One region of the Desulforamulus ruminis DSM 2154 genome, then DNA from elsewhere that is predicted to be linked to it. Evidence: a T-box and tRNA genes for the amino acid it is inferred to sense, from the RefSeq annotation. Region 1 holds a T-box; the other holds one or more tRNA genes.

The links. A T-box is a leader RNA that pairs with one kind of tRNA and senses whether it is charged. The one in region 1 lies ahead of metG (methionine--tRNA ligase), so its partner is inferred to be a tRNA-Met.
Region 2: it has a tRNA-Met gene. The T-box ahead of metG (methionine--tRNA ligase) is inferred to sense a tRNA for this amino acid. The anticodon was not compared.

Annotation. Positions count from the first base shown of each region.
Region 1 is NC_015589.1:111,231-126,594, reverse strand. It holds gene DESRU_RS00655 (DUF3794 domain-containing protein) at 1-360, shown strand, start outside; gene DESRU_RS00650 (cyclase family protein) at 439-1,089, opposite strand; gene cobO (cob(I)yrinic acid a,c-diamide adenosyltransferase) at 1,251-1,781, opposite strand; gene DESRU_RS00640 (TatD family hydrolase) at 1,774-2,556, opposite strand; gene metG (methionine--tRNA ligase) at 2,760-4,310, opposite strand; T-box leader at 4,350-4,598, opposite strand; one part of gene DESRU_RS20110 (IS3 family transposase) at 4,671-5,566, opposite strand; one part of gene DESRU_RS20110 (IS3 family transposase) at 5,566-6,019, opposite strand; gene DESRU_RS00615 (AbrB/MazE/SpoVT family DNA-binding domain-containing protein) at 6,217-6,471, shown strand; gene rsmI (16S rRNA (cytidine(1402)-2'-O)-methyltransferase) at 6,542-7,438, opposite strand; gene DESRU_RS00605 (initiation-control protein YabA) at 7,425-7,736, opposite strand; gene DESRU_RS00600 (PSP1 domain-containing protein) at 7,711-8,559, opposite strand; gene holB (DNA polymerase III subunit delta') at 8,549-9,556, opposite strand; gene tmk (dTMP kinase) at 9,549-10,172, opposite strand; gene DESRU_RS00585 (aminotransferase class I/II-fold pyridoxal phosphate-dependent enzyme) at 10,206-11,663, opposite strand; gene DESRU_RS00580 (hypothetical protein) at 11,814-12,083, shown strand; gene DESRU_RS00575 (sigma factor G inhibitor Gin) at 12,038-12,226, opposite strand; gene DESRU_RS00570 (GerAB/ArcD/ProY family transporter) at 12,478-13,587, shown strand; gene DESRU_RS00565 (spore germination protein) at 13,588-15,213, shown strand; gene DESRU_RS00560 (Ger(x)C family spore germination protein) at 15,217-15,364, shown strand, end outside.
Region 2 is NC_015589.1:282,166-297,529, forward strand. It holds gene thyX (FAD-dependent thymidylate synthase) at 1-482, shown strand, start outside; gene DESRU_RS01445 (hypothetical protein) at 489-653, shown strand; gene rlmB (23S rRNA (guanosine(2251)-2'-O)-methyltransferase RlmB) at 901-1,632, shown strand; gene DESRU_RS01455 (NYN domain-containing protein) at 1,641-2,153, shown strand; gene sigH (RNA polymerase sporulation sigma factor SigH) at 2,349-2,999, shown strand; tRNA gene DESRU_RS01465 (tRNA-Thr) at 3,198-3,273, shown strand; tRNA gene DESRU_RS01470 (tRNA-Tyr) at 3,283-3,368, shown strand; tRNA gene DESRU_RS01475 (tRNA-Met) at 3,444-3,519, shown strand; tRNA gene DESRU_RS01480 (tRNA-Thr) at 3,523-3,598, shown strand; tRNA gene DESRU_RS01485 (tRNA-Met) at 3,606-3,682, shown strand; gene tuf (elongation factor Tu) at 4,145-5,347, shown strand; gene rpmG (50S ribosomal protein L33) at 5,762-5,911, shown strand; gene secE (preprotein translocase subunit SecE) at 6,017-6,370, shown strand; gene nusG (transcription termination/antitermination protein NusG) at 6,426-6,953, shown strand; gene rplK (50S ribosomal protein L11) at 6,983-7,411, shown strand; gene rplA (50S ribosomal protein L1) at 7,463-8,152, shown strand; gene rplJ (50S ribosomal protein L10) at 8,409-8,945, shown strand; gene rplL (50S ribosomal protein L7/L12) at 8,999-9,379, shown strand; gene rpoB (DNA-directed RNA polymerase subunit beta) at 9,794-13,231, shown strand; gene rpoC (DNA-directed RNA polymerase subunit beta') at 13,285-15,364, shown strand, end outside.

The DNA.
Region 1 (15,364 bases):
CTGGGATGCTGCCCCACCCTCTCGGCTTCCCTCTCCCGCAATGTAGAGGGTCTAACCGGGGGTACCACCTATGAGATGACTTTCTGGGCCAGGAACAGCGAGGTTCCCAGGGATCGTCCCTGCGGTTATACATTGGAAGCCAGGATTAGTTTTAGGGACACCCTGGGTAATATTCTGAATACCGCCCAGCAGATGATCTCCTCCGAGCAGTTGAGCACCAGCTACCGCCAGTTACGGCTGACGGGCACAGCCCCGGCAGGGACCGTTTCAGCCAACATTGCCTTTGTCTTTACTTCTCAGCCCTGGAATACCTGCTCCGCCCTTATTGATGATGTAAGCTTTGGTATCACCAACGCCTAAAGAGGAGGAACCGCTTCCGGTTCCTCCTCTCACCTTTGTAATGATTCAATTAAAACCGCCGTCATCCCCGGGCCTTCTTTACGGATGGACTACCGCCAGCGCCCGGACCGGAGCCCCGTCCGCTCCTGCAATCTTTAAGGGCGGGCAGCACAGGATAAATTCCCGGCCGATCAGCAAATGTAAATTGACCAGATTTTCAATAATCAATATTTCATTGCCCAGCAGTGTACGGTGAACCGGCAAGGACGATACTCCTTCCACCGGATCAACAGAAATGGCATCCACACCCACGGCCTTCAAATTTTGCTGGGCCAGCCACCGGGCCGCCTCCTGGGATAAAACCGGAAACCCGCTGAAATAGCCTTGGGTACCCCATAATTTTTCCCAGCCGGTATAAAACAAAAGAAAGGCGGCTTTTTTTATTCTTGCTTCATGGGGGAGCAAATCCTTCTTTTCAATGTTCCTTTTACAGCCGGACACATCCAAGGCCAGCGCCCTTCCATAAAAGTAACCGGGATCGTAAACGTCCAGCGTTTTCCCCAGGCTAAACAGATGAGCGGGGCTGTCCATATGGGTGCCGGTGTGAGAGTACAGGGTCAGCAGAGTTTCTTTAAAACCATCCTTCTCCAGGGTACAGGCTTCGGCTATCCGTGGCGGTTCTGTTCCCGGATACACCGGCATATCCGGTGCAACGGCATGGGTCAAATCAATGATTCTCAGGCCAAACACCTCTCTTAGCCTAACGGGTATTCCTTAGGGGTCCGGTTGCTGGACTTAAAAGCATTCCCCCGGGTCCTGTTTACTGGACCCTAAAGGAATACCTTAAAGGCCAGCAGCAGGACCCAAGAATTCATCCCGTAAGGCAACGACCCCATAGCAAGAACCGTAAGCTAGAATTCAATCCCCTTCTGAGCGTCAATGCCTTGCTGGAAGGGGTGTTTTATTTCTTTCATCTCCGTCACCAGATCCGCCCGCTCAATGACTTCCGGAGGGGCATCCCGGCCTGTCAGCACAAGATGCAGGGTCTCCGGTTTTCTCTCCAGCAAGTTGATTACATCCTGCAAGGGGATCAGTTGATATTTAAGGGCATACAAAATTTCATCCAGGATCAGCAGTTGATACTGCCCGGACAGCATGGCCTTCTCCACTTTGTCCAGCGCCTCCCTGGCTGCCTGCTGCTGGCGGGCCACTGCCTGGGGGTCCTTGAAATCAATAAAGCCCAACCCCAAGGGCCTGATTTCCAGACCCGGCTGCATTTGACGGGCAGCCAGATGCTCTCCGCAGGTGCGGCTCTTGATAAATTGAAGTATCAGTACCTTCATTTCATGGCCCCAAGCCCTTAGGCCCAACCCCAGGGCCGCGGTGGTTTTGCCCTTGCCGTTGCCGGTAAAAACCAGGATTAAGCCCCGTTCTTTATTCATTTAGCAGCACCCCCGGCAGCTTGAACAACGCCAGTGTATTGGCTGCGGTAATCCTGCCCAGTTCTTCCGGCGCTATCCCCCTTAATTGGGCAATTTGTTCCGCCACGTGACGGACATAGGTCGGTTGATTGCGTTTGCCCCGGAAGGGAACCGGCGTCAGATAGGGACAATCGGTCTCCACCAGCAGCCGGTCCAGGGGAACCCGTTGAGCAATATCCTTCAGTTTTCCGGCATTGGCAAAAGTCACCGGTCCGGCCAGGGAGATGTATAAACCCATTTTCAAACAAGCCTGGGCCACTTCCCAACTGGCCGAAAAGCAATGCAGTACTCCGGACGCCGGAAAAGGCTGGCCCTCCTGTAAAATTTGCAGAACATCCCCGTGGGCATCCCGGTTGTGGATAATAAAGGGCAGGTTCAACTCTCCGGCCAAGGCCAGTTGTTCCTTAAAAATTTTCTGTTGAACTTCTCTGGGAGACAGATCATAGTAGTAATCCAGGCCAATCTCCCCAATGGCCACCACTTTGGGATGCCGGGACATTTCCCGCAATTGGTCCAGATAATTTTCCGGTGCGTCCTTGGCATCGTGGGGATGGACGCCCACAGCGGCATAAATAAAGGGATATGCATCGGCCAGAGCTATGGAACGACGGGAAGAAGCCAGATCATAACCGACATTCAACACGGCTTTTAGCTCTTGGCCGCAGCGGGCAATGACCTGTTCCCGGTCTTCATTAAACCGCTCGTTATCCAGGTGGGCATGGGAATCAATCAGCATCTTTAGCACTCCTTTTAGGTCCCTGTTCAGCCTAGGAGGCATTACTTAGGGGTCCAGTTGTTAGCCTAATGGGCTTTCTTTAAGGTCTAGTAATATTGCAGTATCTCAGGAATACTCTTTTAAAACGAACAACAGGACCCAATAGAATCCTCATCAGGCTGACAACAAGACTAAAAAAGAAACCCCCGAGGCCGCCCCCAAAGTTAATCCAGTTCCAGACTCTTTAAATCAATGCGGGGGAACAGTACGTCGCCCCGCTTGACGGTGGTTCCCGCCGGCAGGAGGCCCCAGCTCAGACTATTCCATGCTTGCAGTTCCGGTTTGTCTTGAATCCCCAGTTGCGGCCAAACCCGGCCGGGCAGGCCAGGCATAAAGGGAGTGGCCATAATGGTGGCCAGGCGCAGAACTTCAGCCACATTATATAAAACCGTGTTCAGCCTTTCCGTCTGACCATTCTTGGCTAAAGACCAGGGAGCCGTTTCTTCCAGATACTTATTGGCCCGGCTGACCACCTGCCAAATGGCCCCCAGGGCATTGGAAATTTCGCTCTTATTCATGTATTCTTCCACCAGTTGAGGGGTGGTCCTGGCCAGATCAATTAATTCGGCATCCGGTCCTTCGGGAGCCCCGGGAGCCTGCAGTACACCCTGCTGATATTTCTCCATCATGGTGGCGGAGCGGGACAGCAGGTTGCCGTAATCATTGGCCAGGTCGGTGTTAACACGCTTTACCAGGGCTTCCTCGGAGTAAACACAGTCGGAGCCAAAGGGCAGTTCCCGCAGGAGGAAATAACGCACGGCATCCACCCCGTATTTATCCATCAGCACGTGGGGGTCCACCACATTGCCCTTGGATTTGGACATTTTGCCGCTATCCAGCAGCAGCCAGCCATGACCAATCACCTTCTTGGGCAGGGGCAGGGCCAGGGCCATCAGCATAATGGGCCAAATGATGGTATGAAAACGCACAATATCTTTGGCCATCAGGTGGATATCCGCCGGCCAGAATTTGCGGTAGAGGCTGTCATCCTCGGTACCGTAACCCAAAGCGGAGATATAGTTGGTTAAAGCGTCCACCCATACGTAAACCACATGTTTGGGATCAAAGGGGACTTTGATGCCCCAGTCAAAAGTAGTCCGGGAGACACACAGATCTTCCAAGCCCTGCTTTACAAAGCTGACCATTTCGTTGCGCCGGGAAACCGGCTGAATAAAATCCGGATGCTCGTCAATAAACTGGAGCCAGCGCTCGGCATATTTGGACTGGCGGAAAAAATAGCTTTCCTCCCGGACCTTTTCCACCTCCCGCTGGCAGTCGGGACATTTTCCTTCCGCCAGTTGATATTCGGTAAAAAAGGTTTCGCAGGGGGTACAGTACCAGCCCTCGTATTCGGCCTTATAGATGTCGCCCTGATCATAAAGCTGCTGGAAAAACTGTTGAACCACCTTGTGGTGGCGCGGGTCGGTGGTGCGGATAAAATCATTATAACTGATGCCCAGACGCTCCCATAGTTTTTTGAATCCCAGCACAATATTGTCCACGTATTCCTTGGGGGACTGGCCTTTAGCCCGGGCCGCCCGTTCGATTTTCTGACCGTGTTCATCGGACCCGGTCAGGAACCAAACCTCATGGCCGGTAAGACGCTTATAGCGGGCAATGGTGTCAGCGGCCACCGTGGTGTAGGCATGGCCGATGTGCAGATTATCGCTGGGGTAGTAAATGGGTGTGGTGATATAAAATGGAGGTTTTGTCAAGTGATTTCTTCCCTTCTAAAAAATAATAACCCCGCCCCTGGCAGGGGCGGGGTAAATCCCGCGGTACCACCCTGATTTGCCGTTCCTTTGCAGTAAACGGCCTCAGCAAGTGTAAAACACTTAAAAGCGCGTAACGGTGCCCTACCGTCCGGCCCTACAGCAAGCCTTCCCTTGCTTCGAACCGGCGGCTCCGGAGCCATGTTCGAACGGTCCTCCCTGCAGGGCTTGCACCTGTTCCCCGCTCTCTAAAAGGTTCTTCCGCCTACTCATCCCCATCATAGCCTTTGCTACTTCGATTGTATCCAACAATCAAGCACCTGTCAAGTTTTCTGAACTGAACCCGAAATGTTGGACAGATAATTAAGCAACTCTGGAGGACTGGATCCTGTATTGAACAGGACTCAGTCCTTTCAGTTTGCACTTAATCCTTTGATTATTATAGTAATCTATGTAATCTTCGAGCTCCTTTCGGAAATGTTCTACTGAATCGAAGTCTTGAAGATAGAGTAATTCTGATTTTAAAAGACCAAAAAAGTTCTCCATTACTGAATTATCTAAGCAGTTACCCTTGCGTGACATGCTCTGGATAATTCCTTTTTTGTTAAGCCTATTTTGATAGTTTCTCATCTGGTACTGCCAGCCCTGATCTGAATGGAAGATAAGGTTTGTGTTGTCAGGAATCTTTGAGAATGCCTTATCCAGCATATCTATTATCTGATGGAAGGTCGGCCTGTCTGATATGTTGTAGCTGATGATTTCTCCGTTAAATAAATCAAGGATCGGAGAGAGGTACAGCTTTGTTCCAAATAGGGAGAACTCAGTAATGTCAGTAACCCATTTCTGATTCGGTTTATCTGCCTTGAAATCACGTTGCAGAATATTGGGGGCTACTTTACCCAACTTTTTTTTATAGGCGCGATACTTGCGTATTCGCACCTGGCACTTGATGTTGCATTGCCCCATCAGCTTTAAGACCGTCTTATGGTTAATACGGTACCCTCTATTATGCAGTTCAAGGGTGATTCTCCGGTAGCCGTATCTGCCTTTATGAGCGTGGTATATTTCTTGGATTACAGCTTTGATTTCTTCGTATTTATCAGGCCTGTCCATAGCTTTTAGATAGTAGTAGAAGGTACTCCGGGGCAGGCTGGCAAACTTGAGTAATGCCATCAGGTTAAATTCCTGCCTTAGTTCGTTGATGGCAGCCGCTTTTTCCCACTTTCGCGGGCGATTCTTTCCTGAACTAAGGCATTTAATTTTTTTAGGTAAGCATTCTCCATGCGTAACTGAGCATTTTCAGCTTCCAGCTCTTGCTCTCTAGTCAGATTCCGCTTAAGTTTCTCAGATTTCTTTGGCATTTTAGGGGGCCTGCCTTTCTTGGTGGCTTGCAGACCTGCCGAACCCATTTCTAAATATCGCTTTTCCCATTGATACAGAGTACCTTCGTTAGGAATTTCTAATTCGGCAGCTGCTTGTCTATAGGATAAGTGATGCTGCCAGCGATATTCAATAGCGGAGATCTTAAATTCTTGTGAGTAATGCTGTTTTTTTAATAACAGTTGTTCAATACCACCATGTTCATAAATTGAAACCCATCGCTGTAAGTTCTTTTTGGGAATACCATGTGCTCTTGCTACAACAGTTATGGATTGTCCTGATTCGACTTCCATTACAAGCCTAAGCTGAAACTCATCGCTGTATTTTGTCATTAGAAAAGTGCACCTCCAAGTGTTAGTTTTTTTCTCCAACATTTGGGGTGCACTTCATTCCCGAATATGGTGCTTTTTATACATATTATGAATAAAATTAAAAGTAAAATATTGACTGTTCCGGTTAGTACTGGTATGATTTATATGTAGCAAATTCTGGTATATTGTCGAATGTTAAGTCAGGGAGGGGAAGCGGATTGAAATCCACAGGTATTGTTCGTAAGGTGGACGAGCTGGGTCGGGTGGTAATCCCCATTGAGTTGCGCCGTACTCTGGGCATAGATGAAAAAGACGCCCTGGAAATCTACGTTGACAACGAAAAAATCATTCTGCGCAAATATGAACCAGCGTGTGTTTTCTGCGGTAATGCTTCCGATGTGCAGCATTACAAAGGAAAAATGGTCTGCCGCGAGTGCGCCATCGCCATGGGTGAAAGTGTAAAAGTTGTATAGCATAATACATAAATGAGAGACAAGCGTCTCTCATTTTATTTTCCGCCGTCTTTATAAAACCTTGTTTAAATTAAGAGCCTGGAGGAAACTCCGGGCTTCTTTGTTCTCCGGTATCATGGACCAGGGCATACACTTCCCGCTTAGGCACTCCCCGCAGCCGGGCCACCTCCTTGATAGCCTCCCTGCGCTCCCGGCCCTCCTTCTCCAACAGGGTCACGTGATCCAGCACCGACAGTTCCAGCCAGGGTTCCCGGAACTCCCATTCATTCCGTTCTTCTTCCGGCAAGCCGGCCACCACCAGGGTGATCTCTCCTCGGGGTTGATTTTCTGCAAAATGGGCCAGCACCTCAGACAGGGTGCCCCTTTTAATTTCTTCATGCACTTTTGTCAGCTCCCGGGCCACCGCGCAGGGGCGTTCCCCCCATTGGGCCAGCATCTCTTTAAGGCTGTCTACCAGCCGGTGGGGAGATTCGTAAAAAATCAGGGTGCGGTGCTCCCTTTTTAAAGCCTGCAGTTGCTTGCGCCGGGTTTTTCGCTGGTTGGAAAGAAAACCCTCAAAGGCAAACTTGTGGGTCGGCAGGCCGGAAATGATCAAAGCGGCAATCCCCGCCGAAGGCCCTGGAACCGGGACCACGTCAATCTCCTCGGCCACGGCCTGTTTAACCAATTCTGCTCCCGGGTCTGAGATGCCGGGCATGCCGGCGTCCGAGACCAGGGCAACGGCTTCCCCTTGCCTCAAACGTTGCAGCAGGTGTTCCCCTTTGCCCTCACCACTGTGAGAATGATAACTGGTCAAGGGCGTGTGGATATCAAAATGACTGAGCAGTTTCCGGGTATGGCGGGTATCCTCCGCTGCAATGATGCTCGCTTCTTTTAAAATACGCAAGGCCCGGAGCGTAATATCCTCCAGATTTCCCAGGGGGGTTGCGCAGAGATACAGGGTTCCCCGTTCTTTAAGCACCGTCATTCTGATCTCCTCTGCTCATGAGGGCATAGCAAAAGATGCATTCTCCTTCTCTGCCCTTGCCAAAATACAAGTTGCAAATATGGAATCCCTTGTCATACAAGTCCCACAGATTGCGGGCACCGGGTCGATTCCGACCCGCTCCCTCATTTTCTTCCGCATATAAGCCGGCCACTTCCTGTCTTAGACGGCTATTTTCATCTTCCAGTTCCCTTACTTCCTGTTTCAGGCGGTCCACCTCATCGCAAATCTGACGAAGGGCCTGTTCCAAACGATTAATCCTGCCGGGCAGGGCAGCCACAGTTGCATTCACCTCGGCCTTGCTTAATTTTTAACTCATTCAGGGGATATTCGCGAATGGCTTTACTTTCATGCAGTTCAATACTCACGGTTTTCCGGAATATATTGATGGTTACGATCTTCCCTTCCCCGTCCGGGGACATGACCAGGGTGCCGATTTCCGGATACCCGGCCTTGGCCTCTTCATAAACATCGTTTTCATATTTCAGACAACACATTAATCGACCGCAGATGCCGGATATTTTAGTCGGATTAAGGGATAAATTTTGTTCCTTGGCCATGCGAATGGAAACCGGGGCAAAATCCGCCAGCCAGGAGGCGCAGCACAATTCCCTGCCGCAACAACCCAGCCCTCCTACCATTTTAGCCTCATCCCGCACCCCAATCTGGCGTAATTCAATCCGGGTGCGGAAAACTGCAGCCAGATCCTTGACCAATTCCCGGAAATCAATGCGCCCTTCAGCCGTAAAGTAAAAAATAATTTTATTGCCGTCAAAGGTCTGCTCCACACTGATTAATTTCATGGGCAGTTCGTGGGCAACAATTTTCTCCACCGCAATGTGAAAGGCTTTTTTCTCTTTTTCCCGGTTGGCCTGGACCTGCTGGTCATCCTCTGCGGTGGCCTTGCGCAGGACCTGCTTTAAAGGAGCCACCACTTCCTCATCCGGGACTTCCTTGGGGGCCACCACCACTTCGCCATATTCAACGCCCCGGGTGGTTTCAACCACCACATGGTCTCCCTGCTTCAGTTCAATGCCGTCCGGGTCAAAATAATAAACCTTGCCTGCTGTTTTAAAGCGTACACCAACGACTTTAACGGACATTATAAGATCCTCCGTAGGAGTGAATTTTTAACATCAATACTTCCAAGGCCAGCCTTGTATTGGCGTTTCCTTCGATATGATCCTTCGCTTGCTTTATATCCTCCAGTATTGCCACCAATCCCGCCGGAGCATAACAGGCGGACTGACGGCCTAACTTGTCCAGCACATCCCGGTTTATTAAAAGTCCCGGGTCGGATGTATAATGATAAACCAGCAGGTCCCGAAACCACAGGAGCATCAGCCCCAGACCCTCCAAAGCCGCCGCCCGGTCGGAGGATAATTCCTCCGCCATGCTCAAGGCTTGAGCCTTCTGCATTTCGGGAAATCTTTGCACCATCTCCAACACCCGGTTCCGGACGTCCCAGCTCTCGCTTCCGTCGGCCAGCCGCACCGCCAGGCCCAGGCTGCCGCCGGTTAGAGCGGCCAGTTTATCCGCCTGTTGCGGGTCCAAATGACAAAGTTTCAACAAACCCTCTGCCACTTCCCTTTGACTCAGGGGTCGCAAGGCCAACTGCTGGCAGCGTGATAAAATGGTCGGCAGAAGGGCCTGGGGCTGATGGGTCAACAACAGGAAAACCGTTTCCCCCACCGGTTCCTCCAGGGTTTTTAAAAAACAGTTGGCGGCTTCCGTGGTCATGGCTTCCACCATTTCCATAAGAATCACCTGCCTCCGGGACTGGTAAGGTTTAAATTGCACCTGCCGCTGCAATTCCCTGATCTGCTCAATTTTTATGGATGCCCCGGATGGCCGCAATCGATGCAAATCCGGATGATTGCCGCCGGACTGCTGCCGGCAGGAACGGCACAAACCGCAAGCATCACCATCCCGGGGCTCATCACACAACAGGGAGCCGGCAAAGCGCTCCGCCACCGTTCCCTTGCCAATCCTCGGCGGCCCCATAAACAAGTAAGCGTGAGCCACCCGGTCCCGCTGCACCGCATGCTTCAGCGTCCGAATCATTTCCTGGTGCCCGATGATATCACTGAGCTTATACACCCATCATTCCACCCATCACTGAGCAAATTTCCTCGTGCAATGTTTCAATGCTTCGCCGTGCATCCAAAACAACATAACTTTGATTTTGCCGGGCTAAAGCTAGGTAGCCGGTCCAAACCCGGCGATGAAAATCCATGGCTTCATTCTCCAGCCGGTCGGCCGACTTGGTTCTTCTTGAGCGGGCCAGACCTTCTTCCGGCGGCAGGCTCAATAGAAAGGTTATATGAGGCTGCAAGCCCCCGGTCCCCAGCTCATTAATTTTCTTTAGAAATTCAATATCCAGCCCCCGGCCATAACCCTGGTAGGCCAGACTGGAGTCAATATAACGGTCACAGAGCACCACGGTTCCCTGTTCCAATGCGGGCCGGATCACCTGGGCCACCAATTGGGCCCGGGCCGCCGCGTAAAGCAAAGACTCCGTGTGCCCCTGCATTTCCTGGAAAACCGGGTCCAGTAAAAACTCCCGTATTTTTTCTCCCACCGGAGTTCCCCCGGGTTCCCGGGTGGCGCAGGTAGGAATCTGCCGGGCCGTCAGATATTTATTTAAGAGATCCAGTTGGGTGGATTTTCCCGACCCGTCCACACCTTCAAATACGATAAACAATCCCTTGGACATAAACCCTCCACGCTAAATTATATCATTCTCCACTCATACCTCAAGAATCACCTTTAACCCGCTGTCCTCCAGCCCATGACAGGGATAGCCCTTCTGCCGGACTTCCTGCAGGTATTCCAAAATATCCTTGGTAATTTCCTCTCCCGGACAAAGAGCCGGTATTCCCGGCGGATAAACCGCTACGGTGGCGGCGCTTATGCTGCCCAGACTTTGTTCCAGAGGAATTGTTACCGAGGGCCTGAGCCAGGCCTCCCGGGGGGTTAAATGGCTTACCGGTTCCGGCAGCATGAACGTCTCGGGGTAAAACCGGGACACGGTTTGCGTCTGGGACCGGGTCAGCTCTTCTATTCCATGCATTAGCCTGCGGCAATCCTCCCAGGTGGTGCCTAGGGAAATCACCGCCACCACACAGGCAATATCCGCCATCTCCACAAAAACGCCATATTTTTGCTCTAGTTGTTGGGATACCTGATACCCTGAAAAACCCAGGTCCTGTAAAGAAAAGGTCAACCGGGTTCGGTCAAAATACCTGGCTCCGTCCCCATCCAGATACGCCTGGTTCAAAACCTTTACCCCTTTTAGTTTTTCCAGACGTTCCCGGCACCAAAGGGCTTTTTCCAGGGCTTTGCCCATCAGTTCTTCCCCCTTCAGAGCCAGTTGTCTGCGGGCCAGGTCCAGGGAAGCCATCAATAAATAGGACGGGCTGCTGCTCTGCACCATGCGCAGCGCCTCTGCCAGCCGCTTCCTATCCAGATAAGGCCCCTGGATGTGCAGGAGGGAGGACTGGGTCAGGGAGCCGCCCATTTTATGCATACTTTGCACCACGGCATCCGCCCCGCAGGAAAGGGCATCCGGGGGTAAATTCCGGTGAAATTTCAGGTGGGAGCCATGGGCCTCATCCACCAACAGGGGCACATTGTTTTCTCTGCAGCAATCCGCCACCTTCGGCAAATCTCCGGCAATCCCGTAGTAGGTGGGATGAACCGCCATCACTGCCTTGATGCCCTGCTCCTTTTTAAATTTATTTTTAATTTGCCAAACATCCGGTCCGTTGGAACAAAAAAAATCTTTCATGATCCGGGGATAGTAATAAACGGGCGCTGCCCCGGATAATACCAGACCCGAGAAGATGGATTTATGTGCATTACGGGGAACAATAATTTTATCACCCTGATGACAACAGGCCAGCATTAAAGCCAGCAGCCCGCCACTGGTACCATTCACTAAAAAAAAACTTTTTTCCGCACCATACAGTTCCGCTGCTAATTTCTGAGCTTCGGCAATGGCCTGCCGGGGATCATGCAAATCGTCCAGTCCGGGAATCTCTGTAAGATCCAGTTGAAAGATTCCTGTTCCCGCCAAATTTAAAAATTCCGTAGGAATGGCCTGTCCACTCCGGTGACCCGGAATATGCAGTTGGGCCGACCCGGCAAATTTCTGCTTCAGCAACGACTCCCATAAAGGAGCATTTTTTTGCTCCAACCCAACCACATCCTAAAAATAATTAACAACTTATTTTATCATATACAAAAATTAACTGCCAATTAATTACTAACTTATTTTCCATTCCTTTAACCTTATAGACTGTGTTTAAGAGGGGAAAATTAAAATAAAGGGATGGGCAGAGAAAGGAGCAGCAGAATGCCTAAATCAAAGGGTCCTCAAATCGACGAAAAAGCCCTGTCTAAAAAATACCGCACCAGTGTGACCCGCCTGATCCGGGCATGGAAAAGCGGTCGCAGCGACATGGAAATTGCCGCCCGGGCCGGGATTGATTTAACCACACTCAGACAAATAAAAACGGACATCGAGCTGGCTCACCGCAAGTTAAGATTGGATAAAAAGAAAGAGGCCCTGGCGAAAAGTCAGGCCTCGTTACAACGCCAGATTTTTTTAAGACCGCTTTTATAAAGGTCATATTCGGGATCATCCCAGGCAAGGTTGGCAATTTTATTTTCACAGGCTTCGCAGATATAGCTTCCCAAAAGAGTGATGCCGGTGTTGTTTTCAGGTACAGACTTCCGGCATAAAGCACAATTTAAAAATTTTTCCATACCAACCCCCCTTTTATCTCCAGTGTTCCCTAAAAATCGAGCTATTAAAACATTCTCTAAGCTAAGTATATGATCCTGCAGGGTAATTGGTGAAGTGAAACCTTTTTATACCGGCGCGAAAAGCAGCCGGTATTTTTATTCGTATGCCTGATCCAATACAACCTGCATTCTTGTACATGTTTTCTTTATTGGGAGAAAATACTAGAAGTATTGATAAGCAGCTTTTTTAGAGCTTATGGGAGGATGGTTTTTTGAAAAACTGGAAAATTTCTGAGTGGCAGGCCATGGGGTATCTGGTCATGATTGTATTTGCCACCTCCATTCTTTTTGTACCGGGTTTAGTGGCCAAGGGAGCAGGTATGGCCTCCTGGCTGGCTCTGGTAATCGCTCTGGCGGTTGGGTCGTTAATTGCCCTGGTTTCCACCTCTCTGGGCCTTCGCTATCCGGAAAAGACCATCATTGAATACGCTGTGGATATACTGGGCTTCCCCTTGGGAAAGCTGGTAAGCCTCCTGTTTATTTTTTACTTTATTTATGTAGCCTATTACGTTTTGAGGCAATTCCAGGCATTGATGTCCGCGGCTTACATGCCCGAAACCCCACCGGTAGTTTTCCTGGTGCTGCTTACCCTGCTTTCCTGTGCGGCTTTGTACCTGGGGTTGGAGGTAATTGTCCGGGCCAACAGCTTAATTCTTTTTTTCAACTTGTTTGCCATTCTTATTATTTTTTTTGTTTTTGTGGGGACAGTAGATTGGTATAACCTTAAACCGGACTTTTCCAAAGGGGTTGGTCCCATTGTTACCGGTTCTCTGTCACCGTCCAGCTGGCTCGGGGAAACGGCGGTAATTTTAATGCTGATCCCTTTTATCCAGCGGAAATCTGCTGTCCGGAGGGTTACCCTATATGCCATTCTCCTGCTGTTTTTCCTGCTGGAAATGGTCATCATCACCGTAGTAGGCAGCCTTGGTGCGGACCGGACCAGCCGGCTGGTTTTTCCGTTATTTACTTTGCTGTCGCAGCCTCCCCATTTTGTACAGGAACTGATTTTTCAGCCCAGCGCTTTATTCATGGCCGTCTGGATTTCCGGCATGCTAATGAAATTAACCACCTTCTTCTTTGCCGGAGTGTATGGATTGGCCCAATGGTTCGGCCTAACCAGCTATCGCTGCCTGGTCCTGCCGGCAGGAGCCCTAATCGTGGTGCTGGCTTTTATATCCTGGCCTAATACGGAAAAACTGCTGGAATTTTCCCAGTATACTTTCCCGGTTTCCATCCTTTTTATCAATCTGGGTCTTCCCTTGTTATTATACCTTCTCTCCCTGTTCCGCCACGGCTTAAATCGTTCAAAGGGGGCTGCATAGATGGATCTTTTAGAAAAGTTGAAATGGATCATGTTACAAAGGCAAATCCGGAAGAATCGCCCGAGGCCCTATCACCCTCAACCGACACAAAGGGATATTTATACCCAAGAGGAACTGGCGTCTACAGAAATCGTCCCCTCCCTGCAGAAAAATCTGGATCAGATGACCCGGATTCTGGGTAAAAATGTTGATTTCGTAAAAAGAACTTTCTTTCTGGGCCAGGAGCAACCCCTGGAGGCTGCCGTGATTTATATAGATAACCTGATTGACCCTCCCCTTTTAGACCGGGAGATCATGAGCCCCCTGCTGGAACCCCCTCTGAATCAGCGTTCCGGTGTTCATTTACTCAAGGTCTTAACCGAGGGGGGGCTAATCTCCCGGGCCGAAATAAAACAATATACTGCCTTTGATGACATCATTTCCAGCCTGCTGACGGGTGAAGTGATTTTATTGGTGGATAGTTTTCCCCGTGCTTTTGCCATAAGCTGCAAAGGCTATAAAATGAGAGATATTCCCCAGCCCTCCCTGGAGAACTCTGTAAGGGGTCCCCGGGACGCCTTCATTGAAGGGCTGCCTGTTAACATCGGCCTGATCCGCAAGCGGCTGGCCTCTCCCAATCTGGTAGTGGAAACTTTAAAAATCGGTAAAGTCAGTAATACCACCGTAGCCCTGCTGTATATAAAAACCATTGCCTCCGAAGGTCTGGTGGCGGAAGTGCGGAAGCGGCTGGAAAGAATTGATATCGACGTGGTCCTGGAAAGCGGTTATTTGGAACACTTTATTAAGGACAGCCCTTATTCTCCCTTTCCCCAGATGCTCGTAACCGAAAGACCGGACCGGGTGGTGGGAAATCTGGCGGAAGGAAAAGTGGCCGTTCTCACCGATAATACCCCGCTGGCTTTGGTGGTTCCCGGGGAACTGCTGTCTTTACTGCAGCATCCGGAGGATTATTACGTCAACTTTTACTTTGCCACCCTGATCCGGTGGCTGCGATATCTGGCTTTTTTAGCCGCCTTGACGCTGCCGTCCCTATACATTGCCATCACCAACTTCCACCAGGAAATGATCCCCACCACTCTGTTTATCAGTATTGCTGCGGCCCGTCAGGGAGTACCCTTTCCGGCTTTCCTGGAAGCCCTGCTGATGGAAGCAGCCTTTGAAACACTGCGGGAAGCGGGTATCCGCCTGCCGGGGCCCATAGGCCAGGCCGTCAGCATCGTAGGGGCCCTGGTCATCGGTCAGGCAGCCGTCCAGGCCAACATTGTATCTCCCTTGATGGTTATCGTGGTGGCCTTCACCGGCATTGCCACCTTCACCATCCCTCAGTACAATTTTGGCATTACCATTCGCATGCTGCGCTTTCCTTTAATGATTTCCGCAGCTTTCCTGGGACTATTTGGTGTGATGATCGGCCTGTTAGCCATTCTGCTTCATTTATGTTCTCTAAGAAGTTTTGGGGTTCCTTATTTAAGCCCTCTGGCGCCCTTTAATTGGCAGGGTTTAAAAGACACCTTGATTGTGGCTCCTCACTGGACCCGATCCAAACGACCGGCAGAGCTGGTACAGCAGAACAACCAATTGATGGGCCGAAATCTTAAACCAAGGCCGCCTGGGAAAAAGGAGTAGGGGGTGGGATCCTTGAGAAGAAAGTTTCTCCAGCTGCTTGGTATCCTTCTGCTTTCTTTCAGCCTGGCAGGCTGCTGGGATTTGCGGGAAGCGGAAGAGACCGGCATTGTGGTGGGTATGGGCATTGATCAAAAAGAGGATGGGACCATCG
Region 2 (15,364 bases), 170 kb from region 1:
TCAGTGTGCAGTCCCAGCGTTATGTAGGTGAAACGCGAGCGCAGAATAAACAGGGAATTTTTGATTATATTATTCCGGAGACCATTCTTCAACTGGGACCGGAAGCTGTGGCGGAGTTTGAAAGTCAAATGACCCGGATTCAAGCCTGGTATGACGGTTGGGTGCAGAAGCTGGGCGGGGGCAGGGTTGCTTATGAGGATGCCCGTTTTGTACTGCCCAATGCTGCGGAAACCAAGCTGGTGGTAACCATGAATGCCCGGGAATTGCGTCACTTTTTTGATTTGCGTTGTTGCAATCGAGCGCAGTGGGAAATTCGCAATCTGGCGGAGCAAATGCTGAAGCTGGTAAAAGAAGCGGCTCCCACTATTTTCAGGGACGCCGGCCCCAGTTGTTTATCCGGTCCCTGCCCGGAAGGAAAGCTTAGCTGTGGTAAAATGCCTGAGGTCCGTAAAAAGTTCGGGATGATAAAATCCGGAGAGTGATCCTATATGAATCTTCCTTTGGTGATTTTAACCCTTTGGGGAGTCGCCCTTATTTTAGGGGTTACGGGAGTGTTTATCCGCAAAAGACTTCTTATTTTCCTGGGCATGGCTGCTGCTGTGGCCGGGGTTATTGCAACCTTTTATTTAAAGTATCTGGTGTCCAAGCTGTAGGCTAGGGATATTTAGCCTTATGCTGCATTTCTGTTAGGTCCTGTGGTTAGCCTAACAGGCATTCCTTAGGGGTCTCGTTGTTAGTGTGAATGCACTTCTTTTAGAACCCAAGCCTAAGGAATGCTTAAATACGAACAACAAGACCCTAAAACAAAACAGTATAAGTCAGGACCCCGGGGAATTTCAGCATAAGGCTAATAACGGGACCTCAGAGAAAGGCAGTATAAGACTAGCAGGAGGCGATCTGGTGAGCGAAATCATTGCCGGGCGCAACCCGGTTCGTGAAGCACTTCGGGCAGGGCGTCCCATCAATAAGGTGATTATGGCCAAAGGAACCCCTTCCGGACCTTTGGGAGAAATTACTAGGATGGTCCGGGAAGCAGGCATTCCCATCCAAACGGTTGACCGGGCGTACCTGGATAAATTACAAACCGGCGTACCTCACCAGGGTATTGTCGCTTATGCTGCGGCCAAGCAGTATGTGGAAGTGGAGGATATTCTGAGTGCTGCCCGGTCAAAGGGTCAGGAGCCCTTTATGGTGATGCTGGATGAAATAAACGATCCTCATAACCTGGGGGCGATTCTGCGTACCTGTGATGCGGCCGGTGTGCACGGGGTAATCATCCCTCAGCGCAGATCCGTCGCTTTAACGGCAACGGTGGCCAAAGCTTCCGCAGGAGCGGTGGAGTATGTACCGGTGGCTCGGGTAACCAATCTGGATCAAACCATTCGTTCGTTAAAGGAGCAAGGGCTTTGGGTTGTGGGGGCGGAGATGGACGGCCCGGACCTGTTTTGGCAGGCTAAATTAACCGGTCCTCTGCTGCTGGTGATTGGCGGGGAAGGAAAGGGACTGGGCAGATTGCTTAAGGAAAGATGCGATATGCTGGTCCGTCTGCCCATGCTGGGACAAGTAGGCTCCTTAAATGCCTCGGTGGCAGCTGCATTATTGGTGTATGAGGTCGTACGCCAGAGAGGGTAGGTTTGTCCGTGCAAGATTTTTATGTAGTGGATGGATATAATGTTATTCACGCCTGGCCGGATTTTGAAGGAATCAAAGCCGGCGGGCTGGACCATTGCAGGGATAGACTGATTGACATCCTAGCCAATTTTGCTGCCTTCAGCGGAGCCCGGGTGAAAGTGATTTTCGATGCCCACTTGGTTAAAAGCGGCATTGAGCATGCGGAGTTTATTCATGGCGTTGAGGTGTTTTACACCCAAGAGGGAGAAACCGCTGACTCGTTGATTGAAAGATTGGTGGGGGATTTGGGCAAGCTGGGAACCGTCTATGTGGTAACCTCCGATTGGGATGAACAAAGAATTATTTTTGGCCGCGGGGCTTTTCGGGTAACACCGAAAGAGTTTAGAGAGCAAATCGTACAGATAAATCGACAGCAACAGGAGAATTATAACAAAGAAAATCCCACAGAAGGCTATCTGGAGGACAAATTGCCTCGAGAAATCAGGATAATTATGGAAAAATGGCGTCGCGGGAAGAACTGATGCCTGTCCGGGTTGGACTTTTTTTACCTTGACGAGTCTTTTTAACATAAGATATAATGATTCATGGAACTCTCTAAGAACGTTCTTTTTTTAAATAATTAACTATTTAACCAATGGGTAAACAGACCCCGGTGATATTAACGGATATGTCGTTTTTCTTTTTTGTAGTTGCTTAGTGATAAAGAAGCGGGGGCGATGGATTTGAATTCAAATGCACAAAGGGAAGTTTCCGGAGGCTACCAGGTAATGGTTGATGAAGATGTCGTCGAGTTTGCTCGTGAAGGTGACGATGCGGCCCTGGAGTACTTGATTAACAAGTATAAAAACTTTGTGCGTGCCAAAGCCCGCTCGTATTTTCTGATCGGCGCAGATAGAGAAGATATTATCCAGGAAGGCATGATCGGTTTATATAAAGCCATTCGTGATTTTAGAATGGACAAATTATCTTCCTTCCGGGCTTTTGCGGAACTATGTATCACCCGGCAAATCATTACCGCCATCAAAACCGCCACCCGGCAAAAGCATATCCCTTTAAATTCTTATGTCTCATTAAACAAACCCATTTACGACGAGGATTCGGATCGTACCCTGCTGGATGTAATCTCCGGTTCTAAAATTACCGACCCTGAGGAACTGATTATCAGCAGGGAAGAATTTGACGACATTGAAGAAAAAATGGGTGAAATTCTAAGCTCCCTGGAATGGAAAGTTTTAATGTCCTACCTGGAAGGGAAGTCCTACCAGGAAATTGCCGAAGATCTGAAGCGCCATGTCAAGTCCATTGATAATGCGCTGCAAAGGGTCAAACGAAAGCTTGAGAGATACCTGGAAAAACGAGAAGTATAATCTGCCAGCCAACCCCGGGACCCCCGGGGTTATTTTAATGCCAATAATTCTACAAGGGCATATTATTTACCTTTATTTAATATAAAAAATTTAAAGTTAAAAATCTGTAACATTTCCAGACAATACTTTTGGTGAATGGTTGACAGTAACATGCTTATCTGTTATTATATCTCTTGCGCGGTTTGATCCGAATTCTGTGCCGACGTAGCTCAATTGGTAGAGCAGCTGACTTGTAATCAGCAGGTTGCGGGTTCGAGTCCCATCGTCGGCTCCATTTATATACGGAGGGATTCCCGAGCGGCCAAAGGGAGCAGACTGTAAATCTGCCGTCTGACGACTTCGAAGGTTCGAATCCTTCTCCCTCCACCAGTTCACCCCTTCGCAGGCGGAATAATATTTTAGTTGCTCATGAACTTTTGCCTGTGATATAATATTTTATGTTGACGCGGGATAGAGCAGTTGGTAGCTCGTCGGGCTCATAACCCGAAGGTCGGGGGTTCAAGTCCCCCTCCCGCAACCAAATGCTGCTATAGCTCAGTAGGTAGAGCGTATCCTTGGTAAGGATAAGGTCACCGGTTCAATCCCGGTTAGCAGCTCCAAAATTTTGGCGGCGTAGCTCAGTTGGTCAGAGCACTCGGTTCATACCCGTGGGGTCACTGGTTCAAATCCAGTCGCCGCTACCAAACAGCATCCAGTCCGAGGGGACTGGTTTTTTTGTATTTAGCCACTGCAGCCTAATACTGCATTGCTTTGAGGCTCTGTTGTTTGCCTTATACTGAAATTATCCGGGGCCCTGTTGCTAGTAGCCTTATACTGTTTTTCTCTAAGGTCTTGTTGTTCGTATTTAAGTATTTCCTTTGGGCTTGGGTTCTAAAAGAAAGTGCATTCATACTACGTAACAACGAGACCTCCAAGGAATGCCCGTCAGGCTAACAACAGGACCAAGGAGAAATGCGGCATAAGGCTAAAGCCAACAACGGAACTAAGAAGAAAATCCCCAATAAAAGCAGGATTTTTCCATTTCTTATCGAATCGTTCCTATGAATTGTTGACAGGTATAGAATTGGCATCAATGTGAAATAACTGTAGGGAATGACGGCTATTTTTAGCAAACCTTGAAATTGATGGAGGAGGAGAAATTTTCCATGGCTAAGGCAAAATTTGAACGGAATAAACCCCACGTAAACATTGGAACCATCGGTCACGTTGACCACGGCAAAACCACCCTGACCGCAGCAATTACCGTGGTGCTGTCCACCGCCGGCGGCGCATCCGTAAAACGTTACGACGAAATTGACAACGCACCGGAAGAACGTGAACGGGGTATTACCATTAACACCGCCCACGTTGAATACGAAACCGGCAACCGTCACTATGCCCACGTGGACTGCCCGGGCCACGCCGACTATGTTAAGAACATGATCACCGGAGCAGCCCAGATGGACGGAGCGATTCTGGTAGTATCCGCCGCAGACGGCCCGATGCCCCAGACCCGTGAGCACATCCTGCTGTCCCGTCAGGTAGGGGTTCCCTATATCGTAGTCTTCCTGAACAAATCCGACATGGTGGACGACGCGGAACTGCTGGAACTGGTAGACATGGAAGTAAGAGAACTGCTGAACTCCTACGAGTTCCCCGGGGACGACACACCCATCGTGGCAGGTTCCGGATTAAAAGCATTGGAATGCGGATGCGGCAAACGGGAGTGCGAATGGTGCGGCAAAGTGTGGGAACTGATGGATAATGTAGATGCTTACATTCCCACCCCTGAACGTGCCGTGGATAAGCCGTTCCTGATGCCGGTGGAAGACGTGTTCTCCATTACCGGACGTGGTACGGTAGCCACCGGCCGTGTAGAACGGGGTCAAGTAAAAGTACAGGATGAAATTGAAATCGTAGGACTGAGCGACAAACCTCGGAAGACGGTAGTAACGGGCGTGGAAATGTTCCGGAAACTGCTGGATTATGCTCAGGCCGGTGATAATATTGGAGCGCTGCTGCGTGGTGTAGACCGCAAAGAAATCGAGCGTGGCCAGGTATTGGCGAAGCCCGGCAGCATCAAACCGCACACCAAATTCAGTGCGGAAGTGTATGTGCTGACCAAAGAAGAAGGTGGACGTCACACCCCGTTCTTTAACGGCTATCGTCCACAGTTCTACTTCCGTACCACGGATGTGACGGGTATCGTAACCCTGCCGGAAGGCGTGGAAATGGTAATGCCCGGAGATAACATCAAAGTGGACATCGACCTGATTACCCCCATCGCCATTGAAGAAGGACTGCGCTTTGCCATTCGTGAAGGCGGACGTACCGTAGGCGCCGGCGTGGTAACCGGTATCCGGGAGTAATTTTAACTTAGTGTTCCGCTTGGCGGGTTTAATTGCAAAAGGGTAGAGATTTGACCAGGGGGTGAGTTTTCAGCTTGCCCCCTTTTTATATGATGACACCAAGTCAATATTGGAAAGCCTTGCGTAATAGTTAAAGACAAGAATCATTATTAAAGTGGGTTTAATTGCAAATGGTATTAAAAACCAATATTTGAGACAAAATACTGTTATGGATGACTCCGTCACATAAGCTATTGACATACAACATCACTTGTGATAAATTTGTTAAGGTATATTAAGAGGACATAGTCGGTTCAAGTCTTTTTTATGCTGTCAAAAATTTCAAGGTGACAGTATAAGGGCAACGAGGCTTCGGTCTTGGCCCAAGACTTGGCGGAAGCCAAGTTTTCTTTAGTTTTTAGGGAGGTGTCAACAATGCGTGTGGGCGTAACTTTGGCTTGCACCGAATGCAAACGGCGCAACTACACCACAAACAAAAATAAAAAGAACGATTCCAACCGGATTGAGCTTAAAAAATATTGTAAGTGGTGTCATACTCATACAGTTCATAAAGAAACCAGATAGATTGGGCCCTTAACCCCGTATGTTGTGACCTGAGCCGCATTCCATGAGGGGTTTTATTTGAGGCACTACTGGTGAAACATAAAAAGTAAGGATGTGGCGTTTCGGATGGCTGTGCAGAAAAAACAGGTTAAAGCGGTTAGCGCTGCCAAGGAAATAGCGGCAACCAAAGAAACCAGCGGGGCTGATAATAAAAAGGAAACGGCCCCTAGGGAAGCTGCAAAGGCTGTGGCCAAAAGCCAGCCTGCAAAGGCGCAAAAGGTATCCTTTGCGGAACGGGCTGGTGGCATAAAGAAATATTTCCTTGGTGTTAAGAATGAGTTGAAAAAGGTTCATTGGCCCACCCGTAAGGAAATTGTCACTTATACCGCCGTTGTGTTTGTTTCTGTAGCTGCGGTTGCTGCTGTCATCTGGGTGTTGGATTCGCTTCTCAGTTTAGGCGTTTCGGCCATTGTGTCCTAATTGGTATCAGTGAGGGGGTGGGGGACCCGAATGATGATGGGGGTCCCTTCTGTTAATGAGTAAACAGTGGTATGTTGTACATACCTACTCCGGGTACGAAAACAAGGTTAAGGCCAACTTGGAGAGGCGTATTGAATCCATGAATATGGAAGATAAAATCTTTCGTATTCTTGTACCAATGGAAGATGAAGTAGAAATCAAAAATGGCAAGAAAAAGATTTCAAAGAAAAAAGTTTTCCCCGGATATGTCTTGGTAGAAATGATCATGACCGATGATTCCTGGTATGTGGTTCGTAACACGCCGGGGGTTACCGGCTTTGTTGGTTCCGGTTCTAAACCCATACCCCTAAATGATGAGGAATCCAAGGCCATTATCCGGCAAATGGGCATGGAAGAGCAAAAGACCAAGGTTGATTTCAACCTGGGCGAAAATGTTCAAGTATCCGATGGCCCCTTTGAGAATTTTGTTGGTGTGATAGAAGAAATTTACCCTGAAAAGGGTAAAGTTAAAGTTATGGTATCCATGTTTGGACGTGAAACTCCCATCGAACTTGATTTCACACAAATTAAAAAGCTTGACTAAGCTTTAGGCTGTAAGGAGGTGGACTGGATATGGCCAAAAAGGTAGCCGCCATTATTAAACTACAAATTCCGGCCGGTAAAGCCACCCCGGCACCCCCGGTAGGTCCCGCTTTGGGTCAGCACGGGGTTAATATCATGGGATTTGTTAAGCAATATAATGAAGTTACTGCTGCTCAAGCAGGCTTAATTATTCCAGTTGAAATTACTGTATATGAAGACCGGTCCTTTACCTTTATTACCAAAACTCCGCCAGCAGCAGTTTTGCTGAAAAAGGCGCTGGGTATTGAGACCGCTTCCGGTGAACCTAACAAAAAGAAAGTGGGCAAAGTGCCCCGCTCGAAAGTTAGGGAAATTGCTGAATTAAAAATGCCCGATCTGAATGCGGCCAGCATAGAAACTGCCATGAGCATGATTGAGGGTACTGCCCGCAGTATGGGCATTGAAGTTGTAGAAGGATAACTCATCCGGTGGGAGGATGTAGTCCGCTAGTACCACAAAGGAGGAAATCATATGCCGAAATTAGGCAAAAAGCTCCAGGAAGCAATGAAGCAGTATGATCCGTCTGTTCTTTACGAACCGTCTGAGGCACTGGCTATGGTCAAGAAAATTGCTTCGGCTAAATTTGACGAAACCGTTGAAGTGGCTTTCCGCCTGGGGGTAGACCCCCGTCACGCAGACCAGCAGTTAAGGGGTGCCGTTGTGCTGCCCCATGGCACGGGTAAAACCAAAACGGTGCTGGTTTTTGCCAAAGGTGATAAGGCTAAAGAAGCTGAAGTAGCAGGCGCAGACTTTGTGGGTGCTGAAGATATGGTTGAAAAGATTCAGGGTGGCTGGATGGGCTTTGACGTGGCCATTGCCACTCCGGACATGATGGGCCTGGTTGGTAAGCTGGGCCGGGTGCTGGGTCCCCGTGGCTTAATGCCCAACCCCAAAACCGGCACCGTTACCTTTGAAGTCGGACCTGCGGTTAGCGATGCCAAAGGTGGTAAGATCACTTATCGTACCGATAAAGTGGGTATCATTCATGCGCCCATTGGTAAAGCTTCCTTTGAAGTTGAAAAACTGGTGGAAAATTTTAAAACCCTGGCCGACACCCTGGTTCGCATTAAGCCTGCCACGGCCAAAGGCCAGTATATGAAGGCTATTACCGTGTCTTCAACCATGGGACCCGGGGTGAAGATTAACCCCTCTAAGATTTAACCTCTGCTGAAGATCTACAAATGCATACTTTTCCAGTCGTAGACCGTTGGTGTCTTAGGACCTAAAGGCAGATTGCCGCCAACCGAGGCCGGGGTTGAACTCGCAAGTTTGAACTGTTGCGGGCCTCTGTGCATGTCTAAGACACACAGAGGCCTTTTTTATACGCGCCAAGCGATAAAAAGACAACCCGGGCTGCTGCCCGCCGGGGCCGGCGACCAGTTAAGTTTTCTTTAATCCAGGGAAGGAGGTGTAACTTGTGCCAACCACAAAAGCTCAAAAACAAGCCATGCTGGCTGAAATGAAGGAAAAAATCCAGAACTCCCAGGTAACCATCCTGGCTGAATACCGTGGCATTTCTGTTGCCAAAATAACCGATCTCAGAACACGCCTGCGTAAAGCCGGCTGTGAAATGAAAGTGGCCAAAAACACCATTGCCGGCCTTGCTGCCAAGGAAGTCGGTATTGATGGTCTGGAAGACTACTTGAAAAACCCCATTGTCTTCACCTTTGGCCTTGAGGACCCGGTGGCCCCTGCTAAAATTCTGTCTGATTTTGCCAGGGAAATTAAACAGGGCCTCGATATTAAGGCGGGTGTTTTAGAAGGAAAGGTTATCGACGCCAATGGGGTTAAAGCCCTGGCCGACCTGCCCTCCAGAGAGGTATTGCTGGCCAAAGTACTGGGCGGTATGCAGGCTCCCATGTACGGCTTTGCCGGAGTATTGGCTGCCAACCTGCGCAATCTGGTTTATGTTGTGGATCAGATCCGCCAGCAAAAAGAAGGACAGGCGTCCTAAGCAAAACAGCATCATAAAAATCATTTATAAATTTTGAGGAGGTTCATTTGATTATGTCTAAAGTTGCTGAAGTATTAGAACTGGTAAAAGGCCTGACCGTACTGGAACTGGCTGAACTGGTAAAAGCTTTTGAAGAAGAATTTGGTGTTTCCGCCGCTGCTCCCGTAGCAGTAGCTGCTGCTCCCGCAGCCGGTGGCGCTGCCGCTCCTGCTGAAGAAGAGCAAACCGAATTTGATGTAATCCTCACCAGCGCTGGTGACAAGAAGATCAATGTAATTAAAGTGGTTCGCGAAATTACCGGCCTGGGTCTGAAAGAAGCCAAAGATCTGGTTGACGGTGCTCCCAAGCCCGTTAAAGAGAAAGTTGCCAAGGAAGAAGCCGAAGCCATCAAAGCTAAACTGACTGAAGCCGGCGCAACCGTTGACGTAAAATAATTGATTCTTTCTATTATATAAGGTATATAAAAGTAAATACGCCGCCCATTGCGGCGTATTTACTTTTATATCAAATCAGGGTCTGGATTCACATGACAGAAGCCCTGCTAGCCGGCATGGAAGAAAAATCCAACCGGCATTATAAAATCGACCTGAAGAGCCAGAAAACGCCTTGACAAACGGCAACATCCGTGCTAACATTTTAAAATGTCATTCTATGGTTAAAATAAATAAATTTTGGTCCGGTGGTAAAATTTACGAATAATTTTTTGCATAATCGGCCAGAATAAAGGAGATAGGGGATCATAATGCTTATAAGGCGAGGGATTGTTTCTAAAGGGCAAGACCTTGCTTTTCGTTGTCTTTGTTTTTAATACGTATTTTGTTAAATATTTAAGGGGTGTGATGCGTTCGATGGCTTACCCGGAACAAGTAGGCAGCAGGGTGAGGTGGAATTACGGTAAACTGCAGGAAGTTTTGGACTTACCCAACCTTATTGAAGTTCAGCGGAACTCTTACGAGTGGTTCTTGCGGGAGGGATTAAGGGAAGTGTTCCATGACATCTCTCCAATTCAGGATTTCACCGGAAACCTGGTCCTGGAATTTTTGGACTACACCCTGGGAGAACCCAAATATTCGGTGGAAGAGTGCAAGGAACGCGATGTTACGTACGCTGCCCCATTAAGGGTCAAGGTTCGCCTGATTAATAAGGAAACTGGAGAGGTGAAGGAGCAGGAGGTCTTCATGGGGGATTTCCCGCTGATGACCGACAAGGGAACCTTTATTATTAACGGTGCTGAGCGGGTTATCGTCAGCCAACTGGTCCGTTCGCCCGGTGTATATTTTGCGGATCAAATTGACACCAGCGGCAAAAGGCTGTTTACTTCTACCATTATCCCCAACCGCGGAGCCTGGCTGGAATTCGAAACCGACGTTAACGACCACATCTTTGTTCGCATCGATCGCACCAGAAAAATCCCGGCAACTGTGTTGATACGGGCATTAGGTTTTGGCTCCAATGCCATGATTACCGAACTTTTTGAAAACGATAAGAATATTCAGGAAACCCTCAGTAGGGACAATACCGATTCCGAAGAGGAAGCGCTGGTTGAAATTTATAAAAGGCTCCGCCCCGGCGAACCGCCCACGGTGGAAAGTGCCCGTTCTTTATTAAATACCTTATTCTTTGATCCCAAACGATATGACTTGGCCAATGTGGGCCGGTACAAACTTCAGAAAAAATTAAAACATGGCGTTTTGTATCGCTATCCCAACGGCCAGGATGGCCCCACTGAGTGGGACCGTTATTTAAATAAGGAAGTTCCTGTAGATCGTGAATTTATCCGGGAACTGACCAAAGAGGATATTATTGCCACTAAGAAATACCTTCTCGGCCTGATGAGAGGGGAAGGCGTTGTGGACGATATCGACCATCTGGGCAACCGGAGATTGCGTTCGGTGGGTGAACTGCTGCAGAACCAGTTCCGCATCGGTCTTTCCCGGATGGAACGGGTGGTCCGTGAAAGGATGACCATTCAGGATGTGGATGTGATTACACCTCAGGTGCTGATCAACATCCGGCCGGTAGTGGCTTCCATTAAAGAATTCTTTGGCTCCAGCCAGTTGTCCCAGTTCATGGACCAAACCAACCCGCTGGCAGAGTTGACCCATAAAAGAAGACTTTCGGCCCTGGGCCCCGGCGGGCTTTCCCGTGAACGGGCGGGCTTTGAAGTCCGGGACGTGCATCATTCCCACTACGGCAGGATGTGCCCCATTGAGACCCCGGAAGGTCCCAACATTGGTCTCATTGGTTCTCTTTCCACCTATGCCCGCATTAACAGCTTTGGCTTTATTGAGACGCCTTACCGGAAAGTGGATAAAGAGAATAAACGGGTTACGGATGAAATTAGCTATCTAACCGCCGATGAAGAGGAAGGGCACATCATTGCCCAGGCCAATGCGCCCCTGGATGAAACCGGTTATTTTGTGGATGAAAGGGTCAATGCCCGTCATGGACATGACACCTTGATTGTTCCCACAGACCGGGTGGATTTTATGGACGTTTCTCCAAAACAGGTGTTTTCGGTGGCCACCGCCCTGATTCCCTTTTTGGAGCATGATGATGCCAACCGTGCTCTGATGGGCGCCAACATGCAGAGGCAAGCGGTGCCCCTGCTGAGAGCCCAGGCCCCGCTGGTGGGAACCGGCATTGAATACCGGGCGGCCAAGGATTCCGGCGTGGTGCAGGTGGCCAGGAACGCCGGGGAAGTGACCCGGGTTACCGCCAATGAGATTACCATTCGTACCAGTGAAGGGAAAAACGATACCTATAAATTATTGAAATTTACCCGATCCAACCAGGGCACCTGCATTAACCAGAAGCCCATTGTTAATAAGGGGGACAGGGTGGAAGCCGGGCAGATTATTGCCGACGGTCCTGCCACCGACAAAGGGGAACTGGCTTTAGGCCGCAATATCCTGGTGGCCTTTATGACCTGGGAAGGCAATAACTACGAAGACGCTATTTTAATCAGCGAGAAGGCGGTTAAAGAAGATTTCTTTACTTCTATTCACATAGAGGAATACGAATGCGACGCCCGGGATACCAAATTAGGCCCGGAAGAGATTACCCGGGATATTCCCAATGTGGGCGAAGATATTTTGAAGGATTTGGATGAGCGGGGAATTATCCGCATTGGTGCGGAAGTAAGACCCGGCGACATCCTGGTAGGCAAGGTTACGCCCAAGGGTGAAACCGAGCTGACGGCGGAAGAACGGCTGCTGCGGGCGATTTTCGGTGAGAAAGCCCGGGAGGTCCGGGATACTTCCCTCCGGGTGCCCCATGGCGAGGCCGGAAAGATTGTCGATGTTAAGGTATTCTCCCGGGAAAACGGCGATGAGCTGCCGCCGGGGGTCAATCAGCTGGTCCGCGTTTATATTGCCCAAAAGAGAAAAATCTCCGAAGGGGATAAAATGGCGGGTCGTCACGGCAACAAAGGGGTTATCGCCCGCATCCTGCCGGAAGAAGATATGCCCTTTATGGAAGACGGGACGCCGGTTGAAATCGTTTTGAACCCCCTTGGGGTGCCCTCCCGTATGAATATCGGCCAGGTTCTGGAAACGCACCTGGGTTGGGCGGCCAAAGCCCTGGGCTTCCATGTGGCCACTCCGGTATTTAACGGAGCAACGGAAGAAGCCATTTGGGACTCCTTAAAACGTGCGAACCTGCCGGAGAACGGTAAAATGACCCTTTATGACGGTCGCAGCGGCGATGCCTTTGACCACTCGGTGACCGTGGGTTATGTCTATATGATTAAGCTGCACCATTTGGTGGATGATAAAATCCACGCCCGGTCCACCGGGCCTTATTCCCTGGTAACCCAGCAGCCCCTGGGCGGTAAAGCCCAGTTTGGGGGGCAGCGTTTCGGGGAGATGGAAGTTTGGGCTTTGGAAGCTTATGGTGCAGCCTATACCTTGCAAGAGATTCTCACCGTAAAGTCCGACGATGTGGTAGGGCGGGTTAAGACCTACGAAGCCATCGTCAAGGGCGAAAATGTGCCCGAGCCCGGAGTGCCGGAATCCTTTAAGGTTCTGATCAAGGAATTGCAGTCTCTGGGACTGGACGTAAAGGTACTTACCGAAGCGGAAGAGGAAATTGAAATTAAGGAAATTGAAGAAGACGTAACGGAAACTGCCAAGGAATTAGGGATTGAACTGCCTGAAGAAAGACGCATCGGGCCGCCGAAACGGGATGACAACGAAGAGGTAGAGGACGATGAAGAGGAACTGGAAGATTTCGACGAGTCCTTTATCGAAGAGGGCGAAGAATTCAGCTTGGATGACGAGGACTAAGCAGGCCGTATCAAGAATTGCTACCCAAATCCGCTAAAGGGGGAGTAGGTCCTTTGTTGGAATTAAATAATTTCGATAGTATTCGCATTGGGTTGGCCTCGCCGGAAAAAATTCGGCAGTGGTCCAGTGGAGAAGTAAAAAAGCCGGAGACAATCAACTACCGTACATTGAAACCGGAACGGGATGGTTTATTCTGTGAGAGAATATTTGGTCCACAAAGAGACTGGGAATGTCACTGCGGAAAATATAAACGGGTTCGCTATAAAGGGGTTGTTTGCGATCGCTGCGGTGTGGAGGTAACCCGGTCCAAGGTCCGCAGGGAAAGGCTGGGCCATATCGAGTTGGCCGCCCCGGTATCTCATATTTGGTATTTTAAAGGAATTCCCAGCCGCATGGGCCTGTTGCTGGATATGTCCCCCCGGGCGCTGGAAAAGGTGCTTTACTTTGTTTCTTATATTGTCATTGAGCCCGGTGAAACACCCCTGTTAAAGAAGCAGTTGTTAACTGAAACGGAATACCGGGAATATAAGGATAAATTTGGCAATACCTTTAAGGCGGGCATGGGTGCCGAGGCCATTAAAAAACTGTTGGAAGAGATTCAACTGGATGAACTAGCCAGAGAACTTCGCCAGGAATTGAAAGAAGTCTCCGGACAACGCAAAATCCGGGCCATTCGCCGGCTGGAAGTGGTGGAGGCCTTTAAGAAATCGGGAAATAGCCCCCAGTGGATGATTTTGGATGTGGTGCCGGTAATTCCTCCGGAACTGCGGCCCATGGTACAACTGGACGGCGGCCGCTTTGCCACTTCGGATTTGAATGATCTATACCGCCGGGTCATTAACCGCAACAACCGGCTGAAGCGCCTGTTGGACCTGGGAGCCCCGGATATTATCGTGCGCAACGAAAAGCGGATGCTTCAGGAAGCGGTGGACGCCTTAATTGACAACGGCCGTCGGGGCCGGCCTGTTACAGGTCCCGGGAACCGTCCGTTAAAATCCTTGTCCGACATGTTGAAGGGTAAACAGGGGCGTTTCCGTCAGAACCTGCTGGGCAAAAGGGTTGATTACTCCGGACGTTCGGTTATCGTGGTGGGTCCCCATTTAAAAATGCACCAGTGCGGCTTGCCCAAAGAAATGGCTTTGGAATTGTTCAAGCCCTTTGTGATGAAAAAGTTGGTGAACGACGGGCACGCCCATAACATTAAGAGCGCCAAACGGATGGTAGAAAGGGTTCGGCCCGAGGTCTGGGATGTTCTGGAAGAAGTGATTAAAGAACACCCGGTACTGTTGAACCGTGCCCCAACCCTGCACCGGCTGGGCATTCAGGCCTTTGAGCCGGTTCTGGTGGAAGGGCGCGCCATTAAGATCCACCCCATGGTATGTACCGCTTACAATGCGGACTTTGACGGGGACCAGATGGCTGTTCACGTACCCCTTTCCGCAGAAGCCCAGGCGGAAGCCAGGCTGCTCATGCTGGCGGCTAATAATATTCTGAACCCTAAAGACGGAAAGCCGGTGGCCAGCCCCACCCAGGACATGGTTTTAGGCTGCTATTACCTGACCATGGAACGGGAAGGGGCTGCGGGTGAAGGCAGTATCTTTAAGGATGAGCAGGAATCGGTTTTAGCCTATGAAAGCGGGGAAGTTTCCCTTCATGCCGGCGTAACTGTTCGCCGGTCCAACGGAGAGAGGCTGAAGACCACGGTTGGCAGAATCATCTTTAATGAAGTAATTCCTCAGGAATTGGGATATATCAATCAGGTTTGCGACAAGAAAACCCTTAGCAGGATTGTGGCCGAATGCTACCGCAAGCTGGGCAACGCCCATACGGCAGAACTTCTGGACGGCATTAAATCCCTGGGCTACAAGTTTTCTACCAAGGCGGGGATTACCATCGGGGTAGCGGATATTACCATCCCCGAGGCCAAGAAGGAAATTCTGGCTATTGCCGAGGATCAGGTTAATAAAATTGAAAATCAATTCCGCCGCGGTTTAATTACCGAAGACGAACGTTACCGTAAGGTTATTAATATCTGGAACGACGCCACCGACAAGGTGACCAAGGCGTTAATGGACACCCTGGATAAATTTAATAATATTTATATGATGGCTACTTCCGGGGCCCGCGGTAATA